2 regions of the Cupriavidus sp. UGS-1 genome follow, and region 2 is predicted to be linked to the other one. Evidence: riboswitches for the same ligand, from Rfam matches in the RefSeq annotation. Region 2 holds a riboswitch; the other holds the start of a gene.
What was found. Region 2 has a riboswitch for glycine ahead of gcvT (glycine cleavage system aminomethyltransferase GcvT). Riboswitches for the same ligand answer to the same signal wherever they lie in the genome.
Positions count from the first base shown of each region.

Region 1 (4,349 bases), on a different contig from region 2:
TCTGTCCGGCGCGCTGAACACCACGGCCTCGTCCTTCCTGAAGATCGCGCGCGACTTCATGCTGCTCGGTTCCGGCCCGCGCGCGGGCTTTGCCGAACTGCAGCTCCCGGCAAACGAGCCCGGCTCGTCGATCATGCCGGGCAAAGTCAACCCGACCCAGGCCGAGGCGCTGGCGATGGTCTGCTGCCGCGTGATCGGCAACCACACCACGATCACGCTGGCCAACGGCCTCGGCACGCTGGAGCTGAACGCCTACAAGCCGGTCATCGTGTACAGCCTGCTGCAGTCGGTTACACTGCTGGCCGACGCGGCGGCCAGCTTCGCCGAACACATGGTGGCCGGCGTCGAAGCCGACCGGGCGCGCATCGCCGAGCTGCTCGAGCGATCGCTGATGCCGGTCACCGCGCTGAACCCGCATATCGGCTACGACAAGGCCGCCGAGATCGCCAAGCTGGCCGTGGCCCGCAACCTGTCGCTGCGCGAGGCGGCAATCGCCTCGGGCCATGTCACCGCCGAGCAGTTCGAACAATGGATCGATCTGAAGGGGATGACGCGCGAGGTGTAGCGTCAGCGCACCGGTGCTGGCGGCCACGTCCACGACGGCGCATGCGGCCGCCCACACATTGAACGACCCATCGACCGGCCCCGCGGCACCGCGGCGGCCGGCGACAAACCCGCTCCAGACGGGCCGACGACGATCGGGGTAACAACGATCGCATTGACGAGATGATTCCTGCTCCCATTCCCGCCGATGACCCGCGGCGCCTCGACGCGCTGTATTCGCTGAACCTCCTCGACACCGCCGCCGAAGAGCGCTTCGACCGGCTGACACGCCTGGCCAGGCGGCTGTTCGACGTGCCGATCGCGCTGGTGAGCCTGGTCGACGCCAGGCGGCAATGGTTCAAGTCCTCGTTCGGCCTGGCCGTACGCGAAACGCCGCGCGAGCAATCGTTCTGCGGCCACGCGATCCTGCGCGACGATCTGCTGATCGTGCCCGATGCGCTGCAGGACCAGCGCTTTCACGACAACCCGCTGGTCACGGGCGCGCCCGGCGTGCGCTTCTATGCCGGCTGCCCGCTCGCGGTACGCGGCGGCGCCAAGGTCGGCACGCTGTGCCTGATCGACACCGCGCCGCGCGAGTTCGACAAGGACGACCAGGCGCTGCTGCACGATCTGGGGCGCCTGGCCGAGCAGGAGCTGGAGTCGGCGCAACTGGCGTCGATGGATGACCTGACGATGCTGTCGAACCGGCGCGGCTTTTCGGCGCTGGCGCAGCATGCGCTGGCGGTCTGCCAGCGCCAGCGGATGCCGGCCACGCTGCTGTTCTTCGACATGGATGGCTTCAAGGCCATCAACGACCGCTTCGGCCACGCGGAGGGCGATCTGGCGCTGACCGCCTTTGCCGATCAATTGCGCCAGGCGTTCCGGCAGTCCGACCTGATCGGACGGCTCGGCGGCGACGAGTTCGTCGTGCTGCTGGTCGACGCCTGCGCCGACCAGTGCGACGCGATGCTGGCCCGGCTGCGGCAAGGCGTGGAGGCACACAACGCGCAGAGCCAGCGCGGCTATCGGCTCGACTTCAGCGCCGGCGCGGTCGCGTTCGATCCCGCCCGCCATGCGGGCATCGCCGATCTGCTGGCGCAGGCCGATCAGGCGATGTACGCCAACAAGCAGGCCCGCAAGGCGGGGACGCCGCCCGCCGGGCGTCAGTAACTCGCGTTGCGGCCGCCGCCGCGCCGTGTTACTGTCCGCCCATCCAGGAGAAAGCGAGCCTGCCGCGACAGCGCGGCGGCAGCGCTGCCGAAGGCGTACCCCCGAAACGCTCAGGTACCGAAGACTGGAGACGACAACGAACTGGAGAGCGCCGCCATCATGATTTGACGATGACGGCCGCCGAAGGGGCAAGCCGGGTCCGGGGCGGACGCGGTGAATCTCTCAGGCAAAAGGACAGTGGGGGCAGCCGGGTTGGCATCGACGATGCCGGCCGGCTGCCCCTTTTTGCATCCTGGAGCCTGAAATGAAAGTCATCGTGATGGGAGCCGGCGTGATCGGCGTGGCCTCGGCGTGGTATCTGTCCAAGGCCGGCCACGAGGTCGTGGTGCTCGAGCGCAATGCCGGCGCGGCACGCGAAACCAGCTTCGGCAATGGCGGCCAGATCTCGGTCAGCCATGCCGAGCCCTGGGCCAACCCGTCGGCGCCGCTGAAGCTGCTCAGCTGGCTGGGACGCGAGGACGCGCCGCTGCTGTTCCGCCTGCGCGCCGACCCGGCGCAATGGTCGTGGGGCCTGAAATTCCTGCGCGAATGTCCGGCCCGGCGTTCCACCCGCAACATGATCCAGCTGCTCAATCTCGGCACCTACAGCCGCGCCAGCCTGCAGGCGCTGCGCGCCGAGACCGGCATCGAGTACGACCACCTGACCCACGGCATCCTCCACTTCTATACCAGCCAGAAGGAATTCGACGCGGCGATCGAGCCGGCGCGCATCATGCGCGAGCTCGGCTGCGAGCGCCGCGTGATCGGTCCCGACGAAGTGGTGAAGCTGGAACCCGCGTTGGCGTCGATCGCGCCGCGGCTGGCGGGCGCCACCTACACCAGCGAGGACGAGTCCGGCGACGTGCATCGCTTCACCACCGGACTGGCCGCGCTGTGCGAGGCGCGCGGCGTGCACTTCCGCTATGGCGTGCGCGTGCAGCGGCTGCTGGCCGAAGGCGGCCGCATGCGTGGGGTCGAGATCGCCGACGAGACCGGCGCCTATACCGTCGAGCAGGCGGACGCCTATGTGCTCGCGCTCGGCAGCTTCAGCCCGATGCTGGCGCGTCCGCTGGGCGTCAAGCTCGACATCTATCCGGCCAAGGGTTATTCGGCCACGCTGCCGGTGCTCGATCCCGAGCGCGCGCCGAGCGTCAGCCTGACCGACGACGAGTACAAGCTGGTGTTTTCGCGGCTGGGCGACCGGCTGCGCATCGCCGGCACCGCCGAGCTCAACGGCTATTCGATGGAGCTGAACCCGGTGCGCTGCGAGGCCATCGTGCGGCGTACGCTGGAGATCTTCCCCGGTGTCAGCCGGCCCGAACTGGCGCGCTACTGGACCGGCCTGCGTCCCGCGACGCCGGGCAACGTGCCGTATATCGGCGCGAGCGCGGTGCAGGGGCTGTACCTGAACACCGGCCATGGCACGCTGGGCTGGACGCACGGCTGCGGCTCGGGACGCGCGATCGCCGAACTGATCAGCGGCCGCGTGCCGGAAGTGGACTTCGGCTTTTGCGGTCCGCTGCCGCAGGCGCCACGGATGGCGCCTCCGCTCGCGCCGGTGATTGCCGCGCGCGCCGCCGCATCGGAGCCGGCCGAGGTTTGATATCCGTCTGATACAGGTCTGAAACAACGACACCGGCGCGGCATGGCATCGCCATGCGCGCCGGTGTTTTCGTTTCATCGCTGCCGCGCATGCATGGGCGCCAAAGCGTACCCGTTTCTGCGCACGGCTTTCGGCGCGCGTACCCGTTTCTGCGGGCCGCATTGGCAGCCGACTGGCAGCCGACTGGAGCCGATTGGCGGCCGCATCGACAGCCCCATGGCCAGCCCTACTGCCGGCCCTACTGCCCGCCCAATTGCCGGCCCAGTTGCCGGCACACAGTGCACCTTGCGGACCAAAGCCAGGCCCGGGCACGGCATGAATCGGGCGGGCCATCCGCACCGGGCACGTGCGAATGCGGGGCCGCACCGTACCCGTTTCTGCGTCGTGCGAACGCCGTCCGATGCCGCGTGGCGTGCCGTGCGTACCCGTTTCTGCGTACACAACCTCAGTCGAATCAAGGGTCTCCGATGTCTCGACGTCTCGCCATCGCCGCGCGGATGCCGCCCGCTCGCGCCCCGGCATCAAGCGATGGTATCGACCACGCCGCCGTCGACGCGCAACGCGGCGCCGGTCGTCGCCGATGCCTGCGGCGAACAGACATAGACCACCATGTTGGCGACTTCCTCCACCGTGGCCGCGCGCTGGAGGATCGAGCTGGGCCGATGCGCCTTGACGAACTCGGCGGCCGCTTCCTCGATCGACAGCCCTGCCTTGTCGGCATCCTCGCGCAGCATCTCGCGCAGGCCGTCGGACAGCGTTGGCCCTGGCAATACCGCGTTGACCGTGACGCCGGTACCGGTCAGCCGTTTGGCGAGGCCGCGCGACACCGCCAGCTGCGCGGTCTTCGAGAAGCCGTAGTGGATCATGTCCTCCGGCGTGTTCAGCGCAGACTCCGACGAGATGAAGACCACGCGGCCCCAGCCGTTGGCCGCCATCGCGGCCGTATACGCCCGCGCCAGCCGCACGCCGGACATCACGTTGACATCGAAGATGC
Region 1 is NZ_JAJQJF010000007.1:96,909-101,257, forward strand. Features, by position in the region: gene fumC (class II fumarate hydratase) at 1-565, shown strand, start outside; gene LRR16_RS11715 (diguanylate cyclase) at 727-1,713, shown strand; glycine riboswitch at 1,845-1,961, shown strand; gene LRR16_RS11720 (D-amino acid dehydrogenase) at 2,018-3,355, shown strand; gene LRR16_RS11725 (SDR family NAD(P)-dependent oxidoreductase) at 3,877-4,349, opposite strand, start outside.
Region 1: linked by a shared signal. The riboswitch ahead of LRR16_RS11720 (D-amino acid dehydrogenase) and the one ahead of gcvT (glycine cleavage system aminomethyltransferase GcvT) in region 2 are both predicted to bind glycine.

Region 2 (4,349 bases):
CCTTCGGTGCCGGGGCTTCCTCGAGCTTCATCTCGCCGATGAAGCGCGACGGCTGGCACGAGTAGGTGTCGCGCGCGCGCTTGCGCTTCTTGCACCAGCTGATATGCAGGCTGCGCTGCGCGCGCGTGATGCCGACATACATCAGGCGCCGCTCCTCCTCGATCTTCTCGTCGCTCAGGTCCTCGTCCTCGCGGCAATGCGGCAGGATGCCCTCCTCCACGCCGACCAGGAACACGTGCGGATATTCGAGGCCCTTGGACGCGTGCAGCGTCGACAGCCGCACTGCATCCGGATCCTCCTCGCGGCCCTCGAGCATGCTCATCAGCGCGACCGTCTGCGTCAGCTCCAGCAGGTTCTTGCCTTCGTCGCCGAAGCCGTCGGCGGTGTCGAAGCCGGTCGCCTCGCCGTCCGCGGCCTCCGGCTTGGTGCCCTTGCGCTTGAGCCAGTCGAGGAATTCCAGCGTATTGGTCCATTTGGCCTGGGCCTGGCGCTCGTCGAAGGTGTCGTACAGATAGGCTTCGTAGTGGATGCCTTCCATCAGATCGTCGAGCACCTCGGTGGCCGGATCGCGCGCGGCACGGTCGGCCAGCCGCACCATCGCCTCGCAGAAGGTGCGCAGCGGCTCGAGCTGGCGCGGCTGCAGCTTGCCTTCGATGCCGCCCATCATCGCCGCCTCGAACAGCGACACCTTGGCCTGCCCGGCGAAGGTGCCCAGCACCTCCAGCGTGGTATTGCCGACCCCGCGCCGCGGCGTGGTGACCGCGCGGATAAAGGCCGGATCGTCGTCGGGATTGGCGATCAGCCGCAGATAGGCACAGATGTCCTTGATCTCGGCCTTGTCGAAGAAGCTCTGCCCGCCGGACAGCACATACGGGATGCGCTCGCGGCGCAGGATCTGCTCGAACAGCCGCGCCTGGTGGTTGCCGCGATAGAGGATCGCGTAGTCGCGGAACTGCGCGCGCCGCTCGAACTTGTGCGCCGACAGCTTGAACACCACCGACTCGGCCTCGTGCTCCTCGTCGTTCATCGGCGTCACGGTGATCGGGTCCCCCATGCCGTGCTCGCTCCACAGCGTCTTGTCGAACAGCTTGGGGTTGTTGGCGATCACCGCATTGGCGGCCTGCAGGATGCGCACCGTGGAGCGATAGTTCTGCTCGAGCTTGATGACCTTCAGGTTCGGGAAGTCGGTCTGCAGCAGGCGCAGATTGTCCAGCGTGGCGCCGCGCCAGCCGTAGATCGCCTGGTCGTCGTCGCCGACCGCGGTGAAGGCGGGCGCGCGCAGATGCGAGCCGCCGGCCAGCAGCTTCAGCAGCTGGTACTGGCAGGCGTTGGTGTCCTGGTATTCGTCGACGAGGAAGTAGCGCAGCCGGTTCTGCCACTTGAGCCGCACGGTTTCGTCGCGTGCGAACAGCTCGGCCGGCAGCCGGATCAGGTCGTCGAAGTCGACCGCCTGGTACGCCGCCAGCGTGGCGACATAGTTGCGGTAGATCAGCGCGGCCTGGTGCTGGTCGGCGTCGGTGGCCTCGGCGATCGCGGTCTCGGGATCGACCATGCCGTTCTTCCACAGCGAGATCGTGCTCTGCACGCTGCGGATCAGCTTCTTGTCAGTGGTGGCCAGCTGCTCCTGGATCAGGCCGAAGCAGTCATCGGCGTCCATGATCGAGAACTGCGGCTTCAGGCCCAGGTGCTCGGCCTCGGCGCGCAGGATCTGCACGCCCAGCGAGTGGAAGGTGCAGACGGTCAGCTGGCGCAGCGGGATGCGCTTGCCGTCCCGGGTCTTGCCCTCCATCAGCTTGGCGATCCGCTCCTGCATTTCCTTGGCGGCCTTGTTGGTGAAGGTCACCGCGGCGATGTGGCGGGGCTCGAAGCCCTTGTCCTCGATCAGATGCGCAATCTTCTGCGTGATCACCCGGGTCTTGCCCGAACCCGCGCCGGCGAGCACCAGGCAGGGGCCGTCCAGATAGCGGACGGCTTCGGATTGGGCGGCGTTCAGTCCGTGGGTCATCGGTCGGGGGCGGAGGTCGGGTACGGCTGGAGGCCGGGCCGCATCGCAAGGGAGGCGGGCCGCAGGCGCGACGCGTTTGGGCACGGGTCGCGGATGGATCAAAGCGGGCGATGTTAACACGGGGGCGGGTCCGGCCGAGCCACCGGAACCGTGGCCTGCAACGCGCCGCTCTCGCGTTGACAGCCGGCAGGCCTGCGGTTAGAGTCGCGCCATCCGTCCGGGAGAGCGCGCGACAGACCATTCACTCGCGCCGCCGAAGGGGAATCACCCGAAAACTCTCAGGCACCATGGACCGGGCGGATCGGCATGCAGCATGCACACGATGTATGCCGAACTCTGGAGAGCGACACCCGCCATTCATCGATTGAATGATGAGCGTGTCCACCGAAGGGGCGCACGGCGGGGCCGGCGGGTTCGAAGCGAACCGCAGGACCAGTCCGTAATCTCTCAGGTATCGAGGACAGAGGGGGTCATCCGTCGCGACGGTTCCAACGAGCCGCGCGACGGATGACCCTTTTTTGTTTGGCGCGCCGCGCGCGCCGGACCGAACGATGCCACGCTCCGAGGAATCCATGACGCTCCAGGCCACCCCGCTCAACGCCATCCACCGCGCCCTCGGCGCCCGCATGGTCGATTTCGGCGGATGGGACATGCCGGTCAACTACGGCTCGCAGATCGAAGAACACCATGCGGTGCGCAGCGATGCGGGCATGTTCGACGTTTCGCACATGTGCGTCGTCGACCTCGCCGGACCCAATACCCGCGCCTTCCTGCGCGGACTGCTCGCCAACAACGTCGACAAGCTGCAAACCCCGGGCAAGGCGCTGTATTCCTGCATGCTCGACCCGAATGGCGGTGTGATCGACGACCTGATCGTCTATTTCTTCGCCGAGGACCGCTTCCGCCTGGTGGTCAACGCCAGCACCGCGACCGGCGACATCGACTGGATCCGCCAGCGCAATGCCGACACCGGCGCCGGCGTGACCATTACTCCCCGTCGCACCGACAACGCCTCCGATAATGCCGCACCGCTGGCCATCGTCGCCGTGCAGGGCCCGAACGCGCGCGCCAAGGTGTGGGCGGCCTTCCCGTCGACCCAGCCCAGCGAGGCGCTCAAGCCGTTCAACGCGATGGTCGTCGAAGACGCCGCGATCGGCGAAATCATGGTGGCCCGCACCGGCTACACCGGCGAGGACGGCTTCGAGCTGGTGGTGCCGGCCGACAACGTCGCCGCGGTCTGGGAAAAGCTGCATGCCGCCGGCGTGCGTCCGGCCGGGCTCGGCGCGCGCGACACGCTGCGGCTCGAAGCCGGCATGAACCTGTACGGCCAGGACATGGACATCCACACCTCCCCGCTCGACGCCGGCCTGGCCTGGACCGTCGACCTGCAAAGCGAGCGCGATTTCGTCGGCAAGGCCGCGCTGGTGGCCAACGGCCAGCGCCAGCAGTTTGCCGGCCTGATCCTGCGCGACAAGGGCGGCGTGCTGCGCGCGCACCAGACCGTGCTGACCGCCGCCGGCGAGGGCGAAACCACCTCGGGCACCTTCAGCCCGACCCTGTCCCAATCGATCGCCTTCGCGCGCCTGCCCAAGGATGTGGCGCTCGGCAGCGAAGTCCAGGTGCTGATCCGCGACCGCAAACTGACTGCGACTGTGGTTAAACTGCCGTTTGTGCGCAATGGCAAGGCACTCGTGAGCTGACGGCTCACTGCGGACATCGTCCACCCGGTCACGCTGCGCCCCGCGGCCCCTTTCACCGATGGCACGCGGCGGCGCGACACAAGAATCTGAAATTGGAGAATCTCGATGAATTTCCCCGCTGACCTGAAGTACACCGAGTCGCACGAATGGGTGCGCGTCGAAACCGACGGCACGCTGACGATCGGCATCACCGATCACGCACAGGATGCGCTCGGCGACATCGTCTTCCTCGAACTGCCCGAGGTCGGCAAGACGGTCGGCGCCGGTGACGCGCTGGCCGTGGTCGAATCGGTCAAGGCCGCGTCGGACATCTACGCGCCGGTGGCCGGTGAAGTGGTCGCCGTCAACGACGCCGTCAAGGACGCGCCCGAGAGCGTCAACGCCAACGCCTTCGATGCCTGGCTGTTCAAGATCAAGCCGGCCAACGGCGACGACGTCAACGGCCTGATGACGGCCGACGCCTACAAGGCCAGCGTCGGCGCCTGAGCCCGGCGCCCCGCCCGCGGCGCCGAGGCATGGCTGACCACCATGCCCCGGCCCGCCTCTCCGAGTCACTTGCCATGAACGCTCCCCTGCCCATGAACGCCGCTCAATCCGCTCGCCCTTCGCTGGCCGAACTCGAAGCTCGCGACGCCTTCTCCCAC
Region 2 is NZ_JAJQJF010000009.1:86,304-90,652, forward strand. Features, by position in the region: gene LRR16_RS13710 (UvrD-helicase domain-containing protein) at 1-2,005, opposite strand, end outside; glycine riboswitch at 2,214-2,310, shown strand; glycine riboswitch at 2,332-2,479, shown strand; gene gcvT (glycine cleavage system aminomethyltransferase GcvT) at 2,578-3,705, shown strand; gene gcvH (glycine cleavage system protein GcvH) at 3,811-4,191, shown strand; gene gcvP (aminomethyl-transferring glycine dehydrogenase) at 4,266-4,349, shown strand, end outside.